DNA from 3 places in the Gordonia sp. KTR9 genome. Region 2 is predicted to be linked to each of the others. Evidence: riboswitches for the same ligand, from Rfam matches in the RefSeq annotation. Region 2 holds a riboswitch; each other region holds the start of a gene.
The links. Region 2 has a riboswitch for thiamine pyrophosphate ahead of thiC (phosphomethylpyrimidine synthase ThiC). Riboswitches for the same ligand answer to the same signal wherever they lie in the genome.

Region 1: linked by a shared signal. The riboswitch ahead of KTR9_RS20340 (TenA family protein) and the one ahead of thiC (phosphomethylpyrimidine synthase ThiC) in region 2 are both predicted to bind thiamine pyrophosphate.
Region 3: linked by a shared signal. The riboswitch ahead of thiO (glycine oxidase ThiO) and the one ahead of thiC (phosphomethylpyrimidine synthase ThiC) in region 2 are both predicted to bind thiamine pyrophosphate.

What each region holds. Positions count from the first base shown of each region.
Region 1 is NC_018581.1:4,370,601-4,378,263, reverse strand. It holds gene KTR9_RS20360 (prenyltransferase) at 1-270, shown strand, start outside; gene KTR9_RS20355 (ABC transporter ATP-binding protein) at 290-1,111, opposite strand; gene KTR9_RS20350 (ABC transporter permease) at 1,108-1,887, opposite strand; gene KTR9_RS20345 (ABC transporter substrate-binding protein) at 1,893-2,921, opposite strand; gene KTR9_RS20340 (TenA family protein) at 2,906-3,616, opposite strand; TPP riboswitch at 3,604-3,699, opposite strand; gene KTR9_RS20335 (LLM class F420-dependent oxidoreductase) at 3,730-4,587, opposite strand; gene KTR9_RS20330 (TetR/AcrR family transcriptional regulator) at 4,668-5,309, opposite strand; gene KTR9_RS20325 (flavin-containing monooxygenase) at 5,487-6,863, shown strand; gene KTR9_RS20320 (alpha/beta hydrolase) at 6,860-7,663, shown strand, end outside.
Region 2 is NC_018581.1:551,734-559,396, reverse strand. It holds gene KTR9_RS03310 (salicylate synthase) at 1-985, opposite strand, end outside; gene KTR9_RS03305 ((2,3-dihydroxybenzoyl)adenylate synthase) at 1,143-2,813, shown strand; gene KTR9_RS03300 (GNAT family N-acetyltransferase) at 2,929-3,276, opposite strand; TPP riboswitch at 3,499-3,588, shown strand; partial or broken gene thiC (phosphomethylpyrimidine synthase ThiC) at 3,596-5,285, shown strand; gene thiD (bifunctional hydroxymethylpyrimidine kinase/phosphomethylpyrimidine kinase) at 5,285-6,238, shown strand; gene KTR9_RS03285 (TIGR00341 family protein) at 6,235-7,200, opposite strand; gene KTR9_RS03280 (SHOCT domain-containing protein) at 7,408-7,663, opposite strand, start outside.
Region 3 is NC_018581.1:4,872,334-4,879,996, reverse strand. It holds gene KTR9_RS22545 (hypothetical protein) at 1-211, opposite strand, end outside; gene KTR9_RS22540 (NUDIX hydrolase) at 564-1,046, shown strand; gene KTR9_RS22535 (hypothetical protein) at 1,155-1,538, opposite strand; gene thiE (thiamine phosphate synthase) at 1,859-2,584, opposite strand; TPP riboswitch at 2,632-2,742, shown strand; gene thiO (glycine oxidase ThiO) at 2,737-3,798, shown strand; gene thiS (sulfur carrier protein ThiS) at 3,795-3,995, shown strand; gene KTR9_RS22515 (thiazole synthase) at 3,988-4,785, shown strand; gene KTR9_RS22510 (ABC transporter ATP-binding protein) at 4,855-5,778, shown strand; gene KTR9_RS22505 (ABC transporter permease) at 5,775-6,521, shown strand; gene KTR9_RS22500 (LuxR C-terminal-related transcriptional regulator) at 6,651-7,663, shown strand, end outside.

The DNA of each region.
Region 1 (7,663 bases), 1.6 Mb from region 2:
GCCGAAACATGTGAACTCGCACTGGCACTCGATGCGCTCGGCGACACCGCCGACGCCGTCGAGCTCATCGCGTCCATCCAGCACCTGCGCGACCCCGATGGATCGTATTGGACCGGACTGGTTTTCGCCGACGGCAAACGCTGGCCGGTGGAGAAGAGCTGCTGGACCTCGGCGGCGGTCGTGCTGGCGGCCGACGCGGTGAGCCGTACGAGTGTGGCCAACGGGATCTTCCGGGACGTGCGGCAGAGGCTCGTGGCACCGACGCCCTGATCGGTCATCGCTCGGGCGATCATTCCTCGATCGACCGGCGCGGGTCGGCCTGCTCGGCGAGGGCCCGACGCGCTTCGTCGTGCAGCACTTCACGCAGATCTCCCTCGAGCGCGACGAACTCGGGGGAGGTCTGAACCGCCAGTTCCCGCGGTCGTGGGAGATCGACGCGTGTTTCCCGGACGACGGTCGCCGGGCGGGCGGACAGCACGATCACCCGGTCGGAGAGGTAGACGGCCTCACGGATGTCGTGGGTGATCATCAGCACGGTCCAGCGGTAGCGTTGCCACACCGACTGCAGCCACGACTGCATCTCGGTCCGGGTCAGCGAGTCGAGCGCGCCGAACGGCTCGTCGAGCAGCAGGAGATTGCGATTCTGCACGACCGTGCGGAGCAGTGCCGCCCGCTGCCGCATCCCGCCGGACAGCTGAGACGGACGCGCGTCCTCGAACCCGGACAGTCCGAAGGTGGGGAACAGTTCGGCGGCCCGGCGCCGGGCCTCGGCCGTCGACACACCGTGCACCTGGAGGCCGAGGATCGTGTTGTCGAGGATCGTGCGCCACGGGAACAGCAGGTCTTTCTGCGGCATGTACGCGCAATGCCCGGCCACCGCGGTGTCGGAGCCGACGGTGACGCTGCCCGAGTCGGGGACGTCGAGCCCGGCGAGCATGCTGAAGATCGTGCTCTTGCCGCATCCACTCGGCCCGATGACGGAGACGAATTCGCCGGGTTCGGCCGTGAACGAGACCGCGTCGAGGACATGCCGCCGGGGACGACCTCGGCCGGGCTGAGGGAAGGATTTCGTCAGCCGGTCCACGACGAGCCGGCGGGTCTCGTCGGTCATGACGGCGCCTTCTCGGCTCGCGCCCACGGTGCGACGACCCGTTCGACCGCGAAGGTCAGCAGGTAGAGGGAGACACTGACGAGGGCCGTCACCAGGACCGCGGCGAGCACGAGGTCGGTGCGGAACGAGTTCTTCTGCAGGCTCACGTAGATGCCGAGCCCCTGGGTGGCGCCGACGTACTCGGCGAACACGGCACCGACCACCGCGTAGGTGATGCCGATCCGCAGCGCGGTGAAGAACCGGGGCAGCGCGGAGGGCAGGCGGACGTAGCGAAAGATCTGGCGGCGAGTGGCACCCATGCTCCGCAGGAGTGCGCCGGCCTCGCGGTCGGCGGCCGCGAATCCCTCGATCAGCCCGATCGCCATCGGAAAGAAGGTGACCAGGGCGATGACCAGGACTTTGGGCAGTACGCCGAATCCGAACCAGATGACCATCAGCGGTGCGATCGCGATGATCGGCAACGTCTGCGACGCGACGAACAGGGGTACGAACGCCCGGCGCAGTACGGGGGAGAAGTCGACGATGATCGCCAGCACCCATGCCAGTACCAGCGACACCCCGAATCCGATCAGTGTGACCTGGAGAGTCGCCGCGGCATGCACCCCGATCTCGCTCCGGTGCGCCCACCCCTGCTCCGCGACACGCGACGGTGACGGCAGGAGCTGGGGCCGGATTCCGCTGAGTTCGACGTAGATCTGCCAGACCGCGACGAGGGCCGCCACCGTCACGATCGCGGGTGCCGCCCGCCGGAGACCGGTGCTAGCGGGCGGGGCCACGGCACTCAGCCCAGGTACTCATTGGTGAAGTAGGTCGACCAGTCCGGTTCGGTCGTGAGCGGAGCGCCGTCCGGACCGGTGAGAAGTCCACTGCGGTAGAGGAATCCGGAGTTGCCGGCCCATTGTTCCAGCGTTTGCGTGCCGACCTTGCCCTCGGCATCCTTCATGTACCGGTCGGCGAGCATCCGCTGGCTCTCGATCACCAGCTGTTCGTCGTTGAACGCGCCGGGGTTGGCCTCGATGAGGTCGCGGGCGGCCGCGTCCGGGTCGTCGGCCGCGGCCTGGTAGCCGCGTTGCAGCGCCCGTACGAACTTCGCCGCACGCTCCGGATTCTCCGCCAGCCAGTCCTCGTTGGCGTCGACGACGATCGCGTAGGCCTCCGGGAATCCGAAGTCGGTGTAGTGGAAGTACTTCATCGGGGTTCCGTGATGCTCGGCCTCGATGCCCTCCCAGGCGAGGTAGGAGACGGTGAAGTCCGCCCGCCCCGAGTAGACGGCCTCGTACGCGGAGGTGCCGAGGGTCACCGACGTGAAATCTCCTGTGCCGCCGTCGTTCCGGATCACCTGCTTGAGGGTCTCTTCCTCGCCGGGGTCGCCGAACCCGGCATATGTCCTGCCGTCGAGGTCCTTCGGGCTCGCGATGTCGTCACGACCGGCCCGAACCCCGATACCCGTCGCCCATCGCTGCAGCGGCGCGAGCACGGAGATCGTGTGCGCGCCCGAGGCCCGGGAGAAGGTGGACGAGTTGTGGGTGCTGATCCCGAACTGGGCGTTCCCCGCGTCCACGACGGTGTCGACGGCGGTGTTGTTGTAGGGCAGTATCTCGACGTCCAGCCCGGACTCGGCGAAGAAGCCGCGCTGTTGCGCCACGAACAGTCCCGTGTGGTTGGTGTTCGGGGTCCAGTCGAGCGCGAATCGGATGGTGTCGTCGGAGGCGGAGTCCGACCCGCACGCGGTGGCTGTCGACAACACCGCGATCGCGACGACGAACCCGGCGAGGATGCGGTGCACGCGGCCGATCATGCGGCGGGCCATGCGTAGGGGTGCAACGCGGTGTCCCAGAACATGAGCTCGTACCGGGTGGCGACGGTGAACGCCGCGGTCATCGCGGCCTGCTCGTCCGCGCCGGCGGACGCCGCTGCCGCATCCACCAATTCCCTTGCCCGAGCGGCGGACTCCTGGAACTCCGGGGCGTCGTAGGTGGTCACCCACTGTGCATAGGGATGGTTCGGGTCGGCGGCGAGAACCGCGGCGGCGTTCGCGGCAAGTCCTCGGCCGACATCGGCGTAGATCCAGAAGCAGGGCAGTGCGGCGGCCGCGCCGACCGCGTACGACTCGGTCGCGGCGGTGGCGATCAGATAGGACACGTACCCGAGGCAGGCGGTCGACGGCTCGGGTTCACCCTGCCGCGGCGGCAACTGGCCTCCCTCGAGCAGGTCGCCGTGCAGGGTGACCTCGACGGCGGCCGCGGTTGCCGACGAATTCGCCCAGAACGCCGCGGTCTGCGGATCCGGCGACTTCGACGCCAGGATCGCGAGTGCTCTCGAGTACCCGGCCAGGTACAGGGAATCCTGTTCCAGGTAGGTGCGGAACACCTCGAGGGGCAACGTCCCGTCCCCGAGGCGGCGCAGGAACTCGAGATCGTCGATCGCCGCCCTCAGGTCGGAGGTCTGGTCCCACAGCTGATCGGTGAAGCGGCCGGTATCGGACAAAAGCGTACGCAAAGACATGACATCCCTTCGCCAGCATTACCTGGTCAGGTTCTCGGGTCTCATCTCAGCCCCGCGGTCGCGGAGCACCCCGTGTCAGAACGGAACCAGGCTAGCAGAAGGGAGCAGGGGGCCTAGACGACCGCGGGCTCGATGCCCAGCTTGCCGGCCAGCTTCGCGAGGTATCCGGTCGCGCGCTCGACCGAGTCGTCGGGCAGGCCGTACAGCACTGTCGTGACCCCGATCTCGCGCCATTTCTCGAGCTTCTCGGGGACCGGCCGGAAGTCGAGGACGACGATCTCGGGCTCGCCGTCGCGGCCGGCGTCGGACCAGATCTGCTTGAGCAGGGACACCGATCCCTCGATGTCCTCCTCGCCGGGGGTGGTGATCCACCCATCGGCACTGCGCGCGATCCACTTGAAGTTCTTCTCGTTGCCCGCCGCGCCCACCTGCACCGGGATGTGCGACTGGGTCGACTTGGGCCACGCCCAGCTGGGGCCGAAGTTGACGAACTCGCCGGCGAACTCGGCTTCTTCCTGCGTCCAGAGGGCGGTCATCGCCTCGAGGTATTCCCGGAGCATGGTCCGCCGCCGCTTCGGCGGCACGTCGTGGTCGGCGAGTTCGTCGAGATTCCAGCCGAATCCGACACCGAGAGTGACTCTTCCGTCGGAGATGTGATCGAGCGTCGCGATGGTCTTGGCGAGAGTGATGGGGTCGGACTGCACCGGCAGGGCCACCGCGGTGGCGAGTCGGATGCGTTCGGTCACGGCTGCCGCGGCGGCGAGTGACGTCCAGGGGTCCAGGGTGCGCATGTAGCGCTCGTCGGGAAGGGTCTCGTCGCCGGTGCGGGGGTGTGCGGCGTCGCGTCGCGTCGGAATGTGTCCGTGTTCGGGGACGTAGTACGACGCGAACCCCGCATCCTCGATGAGCGGAGCCAGGACATGGGGCTTGAGCCCCCGGTCACTGGTGAACTGCACGATCCCGAAATCCATGTGGCCCTCCGACGGCGTCGTTCGGTCGTCCGCACGATCCGGACGGTTGACTGGACACCAGTCTAGGTGATCGGCGTCACTCAGGCCAGGGGTGGCCGGTGGGCGCCGGCCGTTCGATCACGCGGATGTGTGGACAGCGCCGGCATGACGAAGAGGTCCAGGTGACGCCGGATCTGCCCGGCGTCGTCGATGTCGAGTGCCTCGCCGGGCGAGGTGCCGAGGCTGATCAGCACGCGCGCAACCCATTCGGACACCTCGCGCAGATCGTGCGCGGGGTGTATCTCGCCCCGGTCGACGGCCTGCTCGACGAAGGGGAGCCAGAACGCCGCGAGGTCGGGGATCAGTTTGACGACGCCGACGCCCGCGCATTCGGCGAACTCGGTCGGCTCCTCGGTGCGGAGCCTCAACAGCAGCGTGCCCGGGTCGTCGTAGGCGCCTCGACCGATACGCACCCCGGCGGTGAGCTGGCCGGCCAGGTCGCCGATGGCGTCGAGCTCGGCACGGGCGTCGCGCCAGAACGATTCGGTCAGGCGGACGATCGTCGCGCCGATCATGGACGGTTTGTCCGGATAGTGCCGATACAGCCACGCGCGGGACACGCCCGCCGACTCCGCGACCTGTTGCATGGTGGTCGCCCGGATGCCCTTGTCCGCGAGCAACTTCTGCGTGGCGTCGAGCAACCGCTCGTGGACCGTCGTGGTCGAGGCTTCGGTCACCGGCATCTCCTGCGTTCGGGGTCGTCGCGCGCCGTGTGTCCGGGTGTCCGCTCGGGGTGGGAAGCAGATACGTCGTAGACAGTTCGCGGATTCTGTGTACACGATACGTCCCATCGTGTAGACACAAATCAGATTGTGTCTACATCCACATCGTGACCCCAGCGGGTCCATCGAGGGGGCAGTGTGCCTTTACCAACAACCGCGATCATCGGCGCCGGAATCAGCGGGCTGACCGCCGGGAAGATGCTCACCGACTACGGCGTCCCGTACACCTGTTTCGAGAGTTCGGACAGGGTGGGCGGCAACTGGGCGTTCGGGAACCCGAACGGTCACAGCAGCGCCTACCGGTCGCTGCACATCGACACCTCGAAGCATCAGTTGTCGTTCCGGGACTTCCCGATGCCCGACGACTACCCCGACTTCCCGCACCACACCCAGGTGAAGGCGTATCTCGATTCGTACGCCGAGGCCTTCGATCTGTACTCGTCGATCGAGTTCACCAACGGGATCGAGCACGCGACCCGGCTGGACGGCGGCGGTTGGGAACTGGAGACCCAGCACGGCGAACGTCGACGGTTCGACCTGCTGGTGGTGGCGAACGGTCATCACTGGGATCCGCGGTGGCCCGACTTCCCCGGCGACTTCGACGGCATCGAGATGCATGCCCACCACTACATCGATCCGCGTACCCCGCACGACTTCACGGGCAAGCGCATCCTGGTGGTCGGACTGGGCAACAGCGCGGCCGACATCGCCGTGGAACTGTCGTCGAAGGCGCTGGACAACAAGCTGACCCTCTCCACACGGTCGGGTGCGTGGATCGTGCCGAAGTACTTCGGCGGCAAACCGGCGGACAAGTACTACCGGTCGACGCCGTACCTGCCCACGTCCTGGCAGCGGAAGTTCGTCCAGGTCATGCAGCCGGTGACCGCGGGCCGCCCAGAGGATTACGGCCTGCCGACGCCGAATCACAAGTTCTTCGAGGCGCATCCGACCCAGTCGGTGGAACTGCCGCTCCGCCTGGGGTCGGGCGATGTCATCCCCAAACCCAACATCAGTCGATTCGACGGGTCCACGGTCCATTTCGACGACGGGACGGCCGACGACTTCGACATCATCATCTACGCGACGGGGTACAACATCACGTTCCCGTTCTTCGACCCGGACTTCATCAGTGCGCCCGACAACCGGATCGATCTCTACAAGCGGATGTTCTACCCGGGGATCGACGACCTCGTCTTCGCCGGGTTCGCACAGGCGGTTCCGACCCTGTTCCCGTTCGTGGAGTGCCAGGCGCGGCTGATCGGGGCCTACGCGACGGGACACTACCGGCTTCCCTCGGTGCCGGAGATGCGACAGACGATCGAGGCGGACATGCAGTACTACACGGGGCACATGCTCGACCGGCCGCGACACACACAGCAGCTCGATCACTATCTCTACGAACACAACATGCGGACCAAGGAGATCCCGGCCGGCATCCGCCGTGCCCGGCAGCAGGGGCCGCCGACCTGGGCGGGGATCACCGCGGACCTGGTCACGAAGGGAGTCTCCGCATGAGCACCCCCGACGGTGCGACCACCGTACGTTTCCGCTCGACCGACGCCGACTGCGATGCCTGGTTCTTCCCGGGCGCGGAGTCGTCGGCATTCGAGATCGACGGCAAGCGCCCCGTCGTCGTCATGGCGCACGGCTTCGCCGGGACGAAGGACTCGGGCCTGGCCCCGTACGCACAGCGTTTCGCGGCCGCCGGTCTGGCGGTCCTCGCGTTCGACTACCGCGGTTTCGGGTTGTCCGGAGGTGATCCGCGACAACAGATCTCACTGGAACGCCAGGCCGACGACTATCGCGCGGCGGTCACCGCGGCCAGCGAGCAGCCGGGAGTGGACCCCGAGCGGATCATCCTCTGGGGTGTGTCCCAGTCCGGCGGGCACGCGCTCACCGTCGCCGCCGATCGCACCGACGTGGCCGCGGTCATCGCGGTGGTCCCGCTGGTCAACGGTCTTGCGGCCGGTCGTGTCGCTTATGCGCAGGTCGGCGGGGCGGCCATCGCCCGATCCACCGCCACCGCGGTGGCCAGTTCGGTGGCGCGGCGGCTCGGCCGCACGCCGAAGATGATGCGCGTCGTCGGCGAACCCGGCGACGTGGGTGCCGCGCTGACCGCGCCCGGGTTCCTGGAGAGCTATCGCGCCATCGCCGGGCCGTCGTGGCGCAACGAGGTCGACGCGTCGGTCGGGCTCGAGGTCGGGTCCTTCCGGGTCGACAAGTACGCCACCCGTGTCCATGCCCCGGTGCTCTTCCAGATCGCCGACTTCGACTCCGCCGCACCGCCGCACGCGGCGTCGAAGACCGCGTTCAAG
Region 2 (7,663 bases):
CACTGCCGCGTTCGCGGACCTCCATGAACTCGCTCACCACCGTCGTGCCGGCAACGGCGATCGAGGAGATCTCGTCGAAGCAGGCCCGCACCGACATGGCGTGCTCGGCGATCTCCTTGGCATCGGACAGCAGGTCGGCGCGGGCCGCGGCGTCCTGCTCGGGCGAGATCCCGAAAGCCCTTGTGCCGGCCAGCGGTTCGGTGACCACGGTCCGGTCGTCGTGCACCGCGACGACGAGTTCGGGACTGAACCCGGCGGCCTGCAGGTCGCCGAGCGAGAGCAGGTAACTGCGGGCGGGGTTGTTGTCGGCACGGCCGCGGGCGTAGGTCGCGGGGATGTCCACGTCGAACGGGATGTCGACGGCGCGCGAGAGGATCACCTTCTGGTACCGGCCGGCTTCTATCTCGGCGACAGCGGTCGCCACCCGGCCGCGGTAGTCGTCGGGGTCGGACTGGACATCGACCGGTCGCGACTCCGCCGAAACGGTTGCCTGCGAGGCTATCTCGAGAAGACGGTGGGCGCGGTCGGCGTCGACGGACCCGGTGTCGACTCCGCCGGCATCGACGGTCGCCTCGAACTCGGGGACGATGAGGTGCGCGAGGACGGTGCCCTCGGGGACACGGTCGAGGATGCCGTGGTAGGGCGCGCAGAAGTCGAAACCGACCCAGCCGTAGACGCGCCAGTCCGGAATCGACAGCGACGCGGTGGCGGCGGCGAGCGCGTCGGCCGGGTCGCCGTGCCAGGACGTCGTCGTCCGATCACCCTGGTCGTCGACGATGACCTCGCTCCGCGTGACGACCACCCGAGCACGGACACCGGCCGCGAACGTCCAGCGCCGGTCACGCTCGTAGACGACGTGGTCGCCGAACTCCCCGGAGCCCGCCCAGGCCGCCGTGATCCGTGCGGCATCGGACTCGCTCAGCGGCGAGGCAGGCGCGAGCAGGTCGACGAACTGCGCGGCGTGCGATTCGGTTGTCAGCGACATGTCCTTCGTTCCTCCGGTCGTGATGCACTCGAGCACCGATGATCTTAGGGAATCTTAGGGCAGCCTAATCAAACAACCCCCCGCGGGTCGAGAGCCGGTTCACCGTCCCGTATCGACCGGTAAGGTTACCCTATCCTGGCTGTGTTTGAATGAACTCATGCCGACGCACCTCGACCACGTGCCCGATCTGCTCGACGGTTTCACCCCTTACGCCGACGCCCAGGCACAGAAGTACCGGGATGCGGGTGTCTTCCTCGACCGCCCGCTGTTCGCGGCCCTCGACCTCGCCGCCGAGCGCTCCCCCGATGTTCCCGCGGTGACCGATGCCTCCACCGACGGTCCGCGCACGCTCACCTACGCCGAGTTCCGCGCCGCCACCCTCCGCCGCGCCGCCGGTTTCGTCGACGCCGGTCTGCAGCCGGCCCAACGGGTCGTACTGCAGCTCAACAACTCCCTCGACTTCGCCGTGACGCTGTTCGGCCTGCTGCGCGCAGGCGTCGTGCCGGTGATGACACTGCCCGCGCATCGGATCACCGAGATCGCGCACCTCGCGGCGGGCGCGGGGGCGGTCGCCTACATCGGCGAGGACGGTCGTCGTGGATTCGACTTCCGCGACCTCGCGGCCGAACTGCAGTCGCGGGTACCCGAGGTCGCACAGGTCTTCATCTCCGGCGATCCGGGCCGATTCGCGGCGCTCCCCGACGCCGATCCCGCCACCGTCGGGCTGCCGGCCGACCCCGACCCCGGATTGCCGGCCCTGTTCCTGGTGTCGGGGGGTACCACCGGCCTGCCGAAGCTCATCGCGCGCACGCACGACGATTACGACCTCAACGCGCGCCTGTCGGCTGACGTCGCCGGCCTCACCGCCGACGACACCTACCTCGTCGCGCTGCCCGCCGCACACAACTTCCCCTTGTGCTGCCCCGGGATCCTCGGCGTGTTCGGCGTCGGGGGTCATGTCGTCTTCGCCGACAACCCCAGTCCGGACAACACGTTCGACCTCATCGAACGGCACCGAGTCACCGTGACGGCACTCGTTCCCGCCCTGGCGCAACTCTGGTGCGCGGCAACCGAGTGGGAGCCGGCGGATGTCAGTTCGCTACGCCTGCTGCAGGTGGGTGGCGCCAAACTGGCCCAGCCCGATGCGGTCGCCCTCGACGAGGCCCTCGGCGACGTCGTCCAGCAGGTGTTCGGCATGGCCGAAGGGCTGATCTGCTACACCCGTCCCGGCGAACCGCGCGACCTGGTCCATCAGGTGCAGGGTTCCCCGATGTCGGAACTCGACGAGGTGCGGGTGGTCGACGAAGACGGCGCCGACGTCCCCGACGGCGTCGAAGGGGAACTGCTCGTGCGGGGGCCGTACACGATCCGCGGGTACTACCGCGCCGCGGCGCACAACGAGAAGTCGTTCACGCCGGACGGGTTCTATCGGTCCGGCGACAAGGTCACGAGACTGGCGTCGGGCCACGTCGCCGTGACCGGGCGCATCAAGGACACCATCGTGCGCGCCGGCGAGAACGTCGCCGCGGACGACGTCGAGGAGAACCTCCTCGCGCACGACTCGGTCCGGCAGGTCGCTGTGGTCGGACTCCCCGACGACGCGCTCGGTGAGAAGATCTGCGCCGCCGTGGTGCTCTCACACGAGCACCCGCCGGCCCAGCCGCTCGAACTCGCCACGATCCGGACGTTCCTCACCGGCCGCGGACTCGCGTCGTTCAAGCTGCCGGACGTGATCCGCGTCGTGACCACACTCCCGGTCACCGCGGTCGGCAAGATCGACAAAAAGGTACTTCGCGAGACACTGCTCGCCGGCCCGCCCGCTCTCTGAGGAGCGAGGCGCACGACCCCCCGCCCCCTGAGGAGCGCCCGGAGCTTGCGGAGGGCGCGTCACGAAGGGTCCGGCGACGAGCCACGAAGGACGCAGACGGCCCTCCGACGCTCGATCACACCGGGGCGAGCGTCACGATCCCGGGATGGCTGTCGAGGTAGCGCTTGGTGAACGTGCACACCGGCCGCAGGCGGGCGCCCTGCTCGCGGGCATGGTGCACGACGGTGCGGGTGAGCCGGGTGGCGAGGCCGTGTCCGCTGTACTCGTCGTAGAGCACGGTGTGCAGCACGGTGATCGTGGTCTGACCGTCGACCGTCTCGGTCGAATAGCCGAGCACACCGACCAGGTCACCGGCGACCCAGAGTTCGAATCGGTCGCGGTCGGGGTTGTGCACCACCTGCGAGATCTGTTGCAGGATCGACTTCGCCGACTGTGGTGGTCGCTGACGATGCTTACGTAGCACCCGACCCTCCTCACCTCTTGATCGCGGACATCTGATCACCGACGGGCGACTGCCGCGGCTCGACACCGACACCATCTGTGATCAGGGTCACACGCTACCTTACGGAACCGTAACTGCCGACCCCGATGGCGCTGCCGCCGAAGATCGAGACGGTTCACTCCCGCCCCGGGCCTGGCTCCGGGCGAGTCGAGGTATGGTGACGGGCGCACGACAACTACACACCGCGGGGGCTCTCACGATCACCGAGGGCTGAGATGGCGACGGGCGGTCGCCGACCGCTCGAACCTGTCCGGGTAATGCCGGCGTAGGGAGAACCGCCATGGGCACACGTGTATCCGCCACGCGCACCGACAGCGCACCCGCCGACTCCGGGTTCCTGACCCTCGGTCCCATCGAGGGCAGCACCAAGCACTATCTCTCGGTCCACGACCTGCGTGTACCGCAGCGTCGCATCCACCTCACCAACGGCGAGCATCTGGACGTCTACGACACCTCGGGCCCGTACACCGACCGGTCGGCGCGCATCGACGTCGAGCAGGGCCTCGCACCCACCCGCGACAGCTGGCACCGGCCCGAGCCGATCGACGGCGCGAGCACCCAGCTGGCCTGGGCGCGCGCCGGGATCGTCACCGACGAGATGCGGTTCATCGCCGCCCGGGAGGGCGTCGACGCCGAACTGGTCCGTTCCGAGGTGGCGATCGGACGGGCGGTGATCCCGGCGAACCATCGTCATCCCGAGTCCGAGCCGATGATCATCGGGAAGCGCTTCGCGGTGAAAGTCAATGCGAACATCGGCAATTCGGCGGTCCGCAGCTCGATTTCCGACGAGGTCGAGAAGATGGTGTGGGCGACCCGCTGGGGCGCCGACACGATCATGGACCTCTCGACCGGCGCCGACATCCACACCACCCGAGAGTGGATCATTCGCAACTCGCCCGTCCCCGTCGGGACGGTACCCGTCTATCAGGCGCTCGAGAAGGTCAACGGCGATCCCGCCTCGCTCACGTGGGAGCTGTACCGCGACACCGTGATCGAGCAGGCCGAGCAGGGCGTCGACTACATGACGGTCCATGCCGGAGTCCTGCTGCGCCACGTCCCGCTCACCGCTGAGCGGGTGACCGGAATCGTCTCCCGCGGTGGTTCGATCATGGCCGCCTGGTGCCTGGCGCATCACCGGGAGTCGTTCCTGTACACCCACTTCGACGAGCTGTGCGAGATCTTCCGCCGCTACGACATCACGTTCTCGCTCGGCGACGGCCTACGCCCGGGATCGATCGCCGACGCCAACGACGAGGCGCAGTTCGCCGAGCTCCGCACCCTCGGCGAGCTGACCACGATCGCCAAATCCCATGGCGTGCAGGTCATGATCGAGGGACCAGGGCACGTCCCCATGCACAAGATCGCGGAGAACGTACGCCTCGAGGAAGAGCTGTGCGAGGAGGCGCCGTTCTACACTCTGGGGCCCCTCGCCACCGACATCGCACCCGCATACGACCACATCACCTCGGCGATCGGTGCGGCGATGATCGCCCAGGCCGGCACCGCGATGCTCTGCTACGTGACACCGAAAGAGCATCTCCGGCCTCCCGGACCGCGACGACGTCAAGGTCGGCGTGATCACATACAAGATCGCCGCGCACTCCGCCGACCTCGCCAAGGGGCACCCGCGGGCGCAGGAACGCGACGACGCACTCAGCAAGGCGCGCTTCGAATTCCGCTGGAACGACCAGTTCAACCTCGCCCTCGATCCCGACACCGCCCGCGCCTTCCACGACGAGACACTGCCCGCCGAGCCGGCCAAGACGGCCCACTTCTGTTCCATGTGCGGCCCCAAGTTCTGCTCGATGCGGATCTCGGCGGATGTCCGCGCCTACGCCGAGGAGCACGGTCTCGTGACCACCGAGGACATCGACCGCACGATCGCGGAGGGCATGGCGGCGAAGTCGGCGGAGTTCGCCGAGGCCGGGAGCCGCGTGTATCTACCGCTCGAGACCGCAGGGGGCGCCTGATGGGCACAGTCAACGCAGGACGACGCACAGTCGACGAGAATCGACGCACGGTCGACGGAAATCAGCGCACAGTCGACGAGCAGGCCTTCGTCGGGCTCCCGATCGGCCCGCCCGGGTCTGTTCCGACTCGGGTCCTGACCATCGCCGGTTCGGATTCGGGTGGGGGTGCGGGGATTCAGGCCGACATGCGCACCTTCGCCCTGCTCGGGGTGCACGGGTGCGTCGCGGTGACCGCGGTGACGGTTCAGAACTCGCTGGGCGTCACCGGATTCGAGGAGATCACCCCACAGACCGTGGCGGCGCAGATCGACTCCGTGGTCGGTGACATCGGAGTCGCCGCGGCGAAGACCGGGATGCTCGCGTCGGCGCCGATCATCGAGGCCATCGTCGAGCAGTGTGGCCGGAGCGGCATCGGTCGGGACTCATCCGTCCCGCTGGTGGTCGACCCGGTGTGCGCATCCATGCACGGCAACCAGTTGCTCGCCGACTCGGCACTCGACACGTTGCGTCACAACCTGTTCCCTCTCGCCACCGTGGTGACACCGAATCTGGACGAGGTCCGGTTGATCACCGGGATCGAGGTCACCGATGCGGCTTCCCAGCGCGATGCGGCCCGGGCGCTGCTCGATCTCGGGCCGCGCTGGGCGCTGGTGAAGGGCGGACACCTGCGCGCGTCGGATCAGTCACCGGATCTGCTCTACGACGGCGAGGAGTTCATCGAGCTCAGCCACGAGCGCATCGACACCCCACACGACCACGGCGCCGGCGACACCCTTGCTGCGGCGATCGCGTGCGCACTCGCACACGGTCTTCCGGTCCCCGAGTCGGTCGCCTTCGCCAAGAGTTGGGTGACCCGCTGCCTGGCGGCCGCCTATCCGCTGGGCGCCGGCCACGGCCCGGTCAATCCGTTGTGGCGACTGGGCGTCCGGTCGGAGGACCAGAGGCCGTCCTAGCCGTCCAGTCGCTCACCGACGTCGTGGATGACCACGATGTCGGACTCCCAGGGCAGCAGATCGTGCACGGATTCTTCGAGTTCGGACAGAGGCGGCAGCTTCTCGGGACCGAGCACGGAGATGGTCGCCGTGCCTCCGTGCCAAGTCACCCCGGACACCTCGGCGCCCGGGGTGTCCGCGAGCCACTGCTCCGTGGCGTCGTGGACCTGCCGGACCCACACCGCCGACAGGGAGTTGAGGACCATCGGCACGGTGACGAGGACGAACGCGGCCGAGAGCACCACATACGCTCGCCGTCGTCGACGACGCCCCACGTCCGCCACGTCGTGATACCTGGCGAACACCAGCACGACCGTGCAGGTGATGATCATCGCGATCATGTTGGAGGCGAACAGGATGAACGCGCCGATCGCGAGTGACGGGGCACCCGAGCCGAAGCACACCCCGGTGACCGCCAGCGGCGGCACGAGTGAGATCGCGATGGCCACACCGGGTAGCACATCGCCCAGATCACGGCGGGTCACCGCGATCGAGCCGACCAAGCCGGTGGCCAGAGCAGCGAGAAGATCCATCAGGGTCGGCGACGTCCGCCCGACCACCTGCGAGTTCGCCAGCACCGTGGATGGATTCGGCAAGATTTGAGCGACAACGATGCCGATGACGATCACCATCACCATCCCCGCGCCCACATACAGAAGGCTTGTCAGCGCGAGCCGCCCACGACCCGTGACCACTCCGAGGCCGACGCCCAGGATCGGGGTGGCCAGCGGAGCGACGATCATCGCGCCGATCACCGTCGCGGTCGAGTCCGAGGCGACTCCGGCGGCCGCGATGACACTCGACAGGAACAGCATGAGCCAGAAGGCAGACTGTTTGGCCCGTACGTCTCCGCTGGACAGATCGAGCCGGTCGTCGAGTTCGTCGACGGTGCGTCGCTGATTCTCCGGGATCAGGTCCAGCATCGTCGGTTCACCACCGCCCGCGGCAACAGTTCTCTGATGACCGAACCCATGGGCGCTCCTCGATCGACGGATCGGCAGATGTCGGTGAACCTCGACGACGCTGCGACGTCGGTGGCCGACGCCGCCCGGAAAGCGAACACCGAAAAGGGAAGAGAACGGGCGACGGCGTCTGCAACGCCGCCGCCCGTCACGTCATCTCAGAAGGACTCAGACCGCTGTGCCGAGAGCCTTGCTCTTCAAGTGCTCGAACTCCTGGGGTGTGATCGCACCGGAGTCGAGCAGGTTCTTCGCGTCGGCGATCTGCTGGGTCGGCGTGGCGCCGGCAACGGACCTGATGTACTCGTCGGAGGCCTGCTTCGCCTCGCTGTAGGCCTCACGCTGACGCTCGGCCATTCCCTTGCCCTTGGCCAGCAGGTACACGATCGCGGTGATGTACGGGAAGATGATCAACAAGACCACCCAT
Region 3 (7,663 bases), 1.1 Mb from region 2:
GGATGCCGCAGATGATGATGAGCTTGCCGGGGGTCGTGACCGCGAAGTGGCGGATGGTCTGGAAGGGCGACTGGGCGCGTTCCCGGGCGGTGGCGACGAGTTCGCGACGGTCGGCGAGCACCTGGCGGATCGGGGGAGAGGCCTGCGCCGGCCGGATCGTGCGACCGCCACGCGTCAGCGCCGTCCGCACGGAGGACGCGTCGCCGGTCACCTACCTGATCCCTTCTCAAACGCTGGATCGTCTCCGGTGCGGTCGTACGGTCACCGGTTCCCCGTTCCGGATTCGCGTGGCCGGGCGATCAACGCCAGGTGTTGTGTCACTTGGGTCATCGTTCACCGGGTCGTGCGTGTTTCACCCTATGTCATCGGGCAGGGTTCGGTCCGGGTTGACCGACGCCGCGTCGCCGACCTCGGTCGTTCGGTTCGCGCTGCGTGAAACCGGCGTCTCCGCACGGTTCTCGACCCGGTGGTCGGCAGCGGTTTGCGATGTTCCTGGCAGGTGGCGCGCGTCTCACTTACGGTGGAGGCACCCGGTCGAGGCGATCGGGATGCGAGGAGGCGTGGTGCGCGGCGACGGCGACGGCTGGGTGATCGATCCCGACGGTTCACGATATTGGGGAATCCACGGCGCGGCAGGCCTGCTGTTGCGGGCGCCGCTGCCGGAGGGATCGACAGGTGTACTCCTCCAGCACCGCGCCGCGTGGTCGCATCAGGGTGGCACCTGGGCGCTGCCCGGCGGCGCCCGCGACTCGCATGAGGGCGCCATCGACACGGCGATCCGCGAGGCCCAGGAGGAAGCCGGGATCACCGGCGACGACCTGCGCGTCGTCGCGGCGGTCGTCACCCACGAATCGCCCGGCGGATGGACCTACACGACCGTCATCGCCGAGACCGACACGCCGGTCCGCACCGTCGCCAACTTCGAGTCCACCGAGCTGCGGTGGGTCGACGAGAAGCGGGTGGACCAGTTGCCGCTGCACCCCGCGTTCGGGCTCGCCTGGCCCACCCTCCGCGAGCGCATCGCGATGCTCGACCCGCAGAGCTGAGCTGGTCCTTCGGCGGGACCCTTCGAGGCTCGTCGACCTCGACGCGCTCCTTCGTCGCTCGCTCGGCCCGGCGGCTAGCGCTCCTCGCACCTCAGGGAGCAGAGGAGGTCACGCCCCGACCCGGCCGCCGTCCAGCAGCCGGTTCGCGCCCGCGACCAGCGCGTGGACGTTCGCCTCGTCGCTGCTCGCGCCCTCGCCGGCGGCCCAGGCGTGGCGGCCGTCGTTCTCGCACAGGAGGAACGTCGTGACCACGCCGTCGACGACCCGCTGATGCAGACGGACGATCTGAACGGGGGCACCGACGTCGTGGAGGATCGACGTCATCGCACCGACCGGGCCGGCGGCGACGGCGCTGCAGGACCTGATGCGGTCGGCGATCGCGAGCGACGCCCGGCACTCGACCAGGTCGCCCGAACACGACGCGACCGACCATGACCCGAGCCGGATCGTGCCGCCGCGGGAGTACTCGTCGGTGAATTCCTGCCAGGTCATCCCGGTGGCCTCCTCGTGCATTCCAGGGGGAAGCGGACGGCCGTACCGCTCGGTGAACAGATCGCCACCGCGACGGTCGTCGTGCTCATGCCACGAACAGGATCGATGAGTCAGATGAAGAGGGTGCATCTCGGTAACCGATTTCGGTCGAAGAATGGGTGACCGACGATAGAGCGCAACCGACCCGCAGCGGGGGGTCGGTCAGATTCAGACCCCGCTGCGGCGGGTTACGAGAATGCTCGTGATGCACAACATGATCGGTCCACCATAGACCCGCGACACCGACCGGGCAAACCTGTTTCGTCCCCGACGACGACTCGCTACAGCATCCCGGCGAGTTCCCGGGCCGCGGCGGTCGGGTCGGCGGCGGCGGTGATGGCGCGCACCACGACGATGCGCCGGGCCCCGAGCGCGGTGACCTCGCCGACGCGGCCGGCGTCGATCCCGCCGATGGCAAACCACGGTTTCGCCGATTGCGTTGCCCCCGAGAGCATTTCCGCAGTGGCGGACACGAGGTCGAGGCCGGCGGCGGCGCGGCCGGGTTTGGTGGGCGTGGTCCAGCACGGGCCGACGCAGAAGTAGTCGACGTCCTCGTCGGAGATCGCGGCGGAAGCCTGCTCGGGGTCGTGGGTCGAGGCGCCGATGACGACGTCGCGGCCGACGATCCGGCGGGCCGCCGACGGCGACAGGTCGCCCTGTCCCACGTGCAGGACGTCGGCGCCGGAGAGGGCCGCGATGTCGGCGCGATCGTTGACCGCCAGCAGCGCACCGTGCGCGTCGGTGATCGCCCGCAGTCGCGCGAGGATCTCGAGCTCCTCCCGCGCCTCCAGGGTCCCGAACTCGCGTTCGCCCGGCGAGTTCTTGTCGCGGAGCTGCACGATGTCGACGCCGCCCGCCAGCGCGGCGCCGACGAAATCGAGGAGGTCGCCGCGCTCGCGTCGGGCGTCGGTGCACAGGTAGAGGCGGGCCGAGGAGAGCCGACGACGACGGTCTGTCGCGTGGCCGGAATCCGCGGACCCTGACCTGGTGTGGTTCGGGGTCGTCACGCCGACCAGGCTAACCGGACACCTGACGCCCCCGCGTAGGGTGGACCGCACGAACACACGGGAGCCCGGACCGGCCGGGCTGAGAGTGCGGACCGATCCGCTGACCGTCGAACCTGATCCGGGTCATTCCGGCGAAGGAAGGTGATTCCAGCGTGAATTCCCCTCGGAAGACTGCTCACCGCACCCTGACGGTGGTGGGCGGCGGCGTCATCGGGCTGACGTGCGCACTGGCCGCGGCCGACGCCGGGTGGCGGGTTCGCGTACTCGACGCCGGAACCGACGAGCGCGCCTCGTGGGTCGCGGGTGGCATGCTCGGCTCGCTCGGCGAGGGACATCCCGGCGAAGAGGCGTCGCTCGCCCTGTCGGTGGAGTCGGTCCGGCTCTGGCCCGCGCTCGTGAAGCGGCTCGACGACCCCGCCGTCGTCACCGCCACCGACTCGCTGTTCGTCGCGGCCTCGGCCACGGACATCGAGTACCTGCGGCACCTCGCCGACTTCGTCTGGGCCGGCCAACCCCGCACCGACTCGGCGTTGCAGCCGGTGACCGGCCGCGACATCCGGGCACTCGAACCGTCGCTGAGTTCTCGTCTGGTCGGTGGCTATCGCGCGATCGGGGAGTGGTCCGTGGACAACCGGCGCCTCCTCGAGGCGTTGCGTGCCGCGGTCACGACGGCCGGCGTGGAGCTCACCACCGCCCGCGTCGGGTCCCTGGCCGATCTCGACGACCCCGGCTCCGACGGGCAGATCCTGCTCGCCGCCGGGCTCGGCACCGCGGCCCTCTGGCCCGGCGCCGACCTGCATCCGGCCAAGGGCGAGATCCTCCGGCTTCGTCGCACCCGCTGGTCCGTGCCCCCGCCCGCCCACGTCGTCCGGGCACGTCTGCACGGTCGGGCCGTCTACCTGGTGCCACGCGAGGACGGTGTCGTCGTCGGCGCCACCCAGTACGAGGCCGAGGGGTTGACCGACCGGGCGCCGCAGGCCGGTGGGGTCGCCGACCTGCTCGCCGACGCGATCGAGGTCCTGCCCGGACTGCGGACGTATGAACTGACCGAAGCGGCCGCGGGTCTGCGGCCGTGCACCGCCGACGGGTTGCCGCTCGTCGCCCGCGTGGACGCACGCACCGTCGTGGCGACCGGGCACGGACGCAATGGGATCGTCCTCGCCCCGGGTACCGCCGAGCGCGTGCTGTCGATCCTGGAAGGAGTCGAGGAATGAGTATCACGGTGAACGGCGAGAGCATGGATGTCGACGCCGACGCCTCGGTGCGCGATGTGGTCGCCGGGCTCGGGTTGCCGGACCGTGGGATCGCGGTCGCGGTGGACGGCGCGGTCGTCCCGCGCGGTCGCTGGGACCGGCACACCATGACCGACGGCGCCGTCGTCGAGATCGTCACGGCGGTGCAGGGTGGCTGACCAGTCGACACCGGACCCGTTGCGGATCGCGGGCCGCGACTTCTCGTCCCGGCTCATCACCGGCACCGGCGGCGCGTCGAATCTCGCGACCCTGGAACGCGCACTGGTCGCCTCGGGCACCGAACTCACCACCGTCGCGGTCCGCCGCGTCGACGCCGCCTCGGGTACCGGGGTCTTCGATCTGCTGCGCCGGCTCGACATCGTCGTGCTGCCCAACACGGCCGGCTGCCACACCACCGCCGAGGCGGTCCTGACCGCACAGCTGGCGCGCGAGGCGTTCGAGACCGACTGGGTCAAGCTCGAGGTGGTCGCCGACGAACGCACCCTGATGCCCGATGCCATCGAACTCGTCGACGCGGCCGCCGCCCTGGTCGGCGACGGGTTCGTCGTGCTGGCCTACACCAACGACGACCCGGTTCTGGCCGCGCGACTCGCCGATCTCGGGGTGGCCGCGGTGATGCCGCTCGGGTCACCCATCGGGACCGGTCTCGGAATCCTCAACCCGCACAACATCGAGATGATCGTCGACGACTGCCATGCCCGCTTCGACGACCCGCTGCCGGTCATCCTCGACGCCGGCATCGGCACCGCGAGCGACGCGGCGCTGGCGATGGAACTCGGTTGCGACGGAGTGCTTCTGGCGACCGCGGTGACTCGCGCGGAGAATCCCGAACTGATGGCGACGGCGATGCGGCACGCGGTGATCGCGGGCCGGTTGGCCGGGCGGGCCGGCCGAATTCCCAAGCGCTTCTGGGCCCACGCGTCCTCGCCCGGCCGCGATCCGGGCTGACGGGCGGCTGCGACAGGCCGTACGAATGACAGACCGGGCCGCTCCGGATTCGACGGCTATGGTCGAGGCGTGTTGCGGGTAGCGAATCTGACGAAGGACTTCGGCGGTCAACGCGCGGTCGACGATCTCACCTTCGAGGTCGGGCCGGGACGGGTGACCGGCTTCCTGGGACCCAACGGTGCGGGCAAGTCGACGACCATGCGGATGATGCTCGGTCTCGATCGTCCGACCTCGGGCACGGCGACGATCAACGGTCAGCGCTACCGGGACCTCGACCATCCGCTGCGTCAGGTCGGTGCGCTGCTCGACGCTCGGTGGGTGCATCCGAACCGCAGTGCGCGCTCGCATCTGCGGTGGCTGGCGGCGAGCAATCAGATCCCGGCCGCCCGCGTCGACGAGGTGCTCGAGACGGTCGGGCTCACCTCGGTGGCCAAGAAGCGCGCCGGCGGTTTCTCGCTCGGCATGTCGCAGCGGCTCGGGCTGGCGGGTGCCCTGATCGGCGATCCGCACACGCTGTTGTTCGACGAACCGGTCAACGGCCTCGACCCGGAGGGCATCGTGTGGATCCGCGGGTTCATGCGCAAGCTCGCCGCCGAGGGTCGGACGGTGCTGGTGTCGAGTCACCTGCTCACCGAGATGTCGCTCACCGCAGATCATCTCGTCGTCATCGGGCGGGGCCGGCTGATCGCCGACTGTTCGGTCGCGGAGTTCACCGGGCGGGCACGACAATCGGTCCGGGTGCGCGGCCCGCAGCTGGAGCAGCTGCACGCCGCGCTCGCGGCGGCGGGGTTGAACCCCGCCCCGGGTGACCCGGACGGTCAGGGGCGTCCGGTGATGCGAGTGCCGGACACCACGACCGATCACGTCGGCGATCTCGCTGCCGCCGCGGGCATCACCCTGCATGAGCTCTCCGCCGAGTCGGCGTCGCTGGAAGAGGTGTTCATGTCGATGACAGCCCACGCTGTCGATTACCACGGGGGAGTGAACCGGTGATCGCCGCGATCAACGCCGAGCGGATCAAACTCGCCAGCACCCGATCGCCGTACTGGTGCCTCGGGGTCGTCGTCGTGCTGGGACTGGGCCTCGCGGTGCTGCTCGGTGCCGTCGCCGGGACCTCGTACGGAAGTCCCGGGGAGGCCGACACCCTCACCGACGACTTCCTGATCGGCGTCGACCAGTTCGGGGTCGCGGTTCTCGCGATCATGGCGATCCTGGGTGTCACCACGGAGTATCGCTTCGGCACGATCCGCCCGACCTTCGCCGCGATCCCGCGCCGCCCGCGGGTTCTCATCGCGAAAGCGGTCGTGTTCGGCGGACTCTCCTTCGCGGTGGTGGCGATCCTGTGCGTCGTCGCGGTGGTGGTCGCACAGGTGCTCTCCGGCGTCGGGGTCTCGCTGACCGGCCCCGAGACCGTCCGGCATCTCTGGGGCACACCGGTTTTCGCCATGCTGTGTGCGCTGATCGGTCTCGCCGTGGGTGCGCTCGTGCGGCATTCGGCCGGCGCGGTGGCGATCATGCTCGTCTGGATGCTGGCGCTGGAGCGCATCGTGTCGGTGCTCCCGCGCGTCGGTGAGCACATGGTGTCTTTCCTGCCGTTCCTCAACGGCTGGAACTTCCTCGCCGGCGGCAGCGACACCTTCCACTGGAACGCCTACGGTTCGTTGCTCTACTTCGCGGGTTTCACAGTCGTACTGCTGGCGGCCGCCGTGGCGGTCACCAACGCCCGAGATGCGTAGTTCGCGTGATTCTCATCCGTTGGAGTCGCTCGCGGAGTCCGCTGAGAACCGGTCGATGCCATCCGGTCGGACCACATTGATGCGTCGGCGCGGCCCATTGTAGGGCCCGGCAGACTAAAATTCGCGAATATGTCCACGAATTGGCCGCTTGTCGAGCGCGATCGGGAGTTCCGCACGATCCAAGCGGCGCTCAGGGGTGAGACGACCGGCTGTGGTGTGGTGCTGACCGGTGACTCCGGCGTGGGCAAGACGACCCTCGCCCGCCACGTCACCGCGGAGTTGCCGACGGGGGTGCGCTGGGTGGCGGGCACGGAGTCCGCGCGGTCGATCCCGCTCGGTGTGTTCGCCCACCTCGTCGGCCCGGCGACGTCGAGCGATCCCGTCACCTACCTTGCGGCAGCGCGTGAATCGCTGCTCGCCGACGGCGATGTCGTCATCGGTGTCGACGACGCCCACCTGCTCGACGAGCTGTCGGCGACGCTCCTGCACCAGCTCGCGATCGACCGCGCGGTGCACATCGTGGCGACCGTGCGCAGCGGCGAGACCGTCCCGGACGCCGTGACGTCGTTGTGGAAGGACAATCACCTCACGCGGATCACATTGTCCCCGTTCACCAAAGACCAGAGTGTCGAGCTCGTCGAATCGGTGCTCGGCGGCCAGCTCGAGGAGCACTCCGCGAATCTCATGTGGGAGGCCTCCGGTGGGAACGCACTGTTCCTCCGGCATCTCGTGGACGGCGCCCGCCAGGCGGACACGCTGCGCCAGGTCAACGGCGTGTGGCAGCTCCGCGGCCGCGCCGCCATCACCTCGGAGCTGGCGTCGTTGCTGGAGGGACGGATCGAGCAACTCGACGGCCCGGTTCTGGGTGCGCTGAAGTACCTCAGTCTGTGCGAGCCGCTCGACATCGACGTGCTCTCCGAGCTCGCCGGCGAAGAAGCCGTCGAGGAGGCGGAGATCGCCGGGCTGGTGCGTATCACCCGCGACGGACGCCGCCTCGACGTCGCGTTCCACCATCCGCTGTTCGGCGAGGTGATCCGCCGCCGCCTCGGTCAGGTCTCGTCGCGACGGCTGCGCGGCCGGCTCGTCGAGGCCTTGCAGTCCCGGCCCACGAACACTCCGGCCGAGCGGATTCGTCTCGCCGA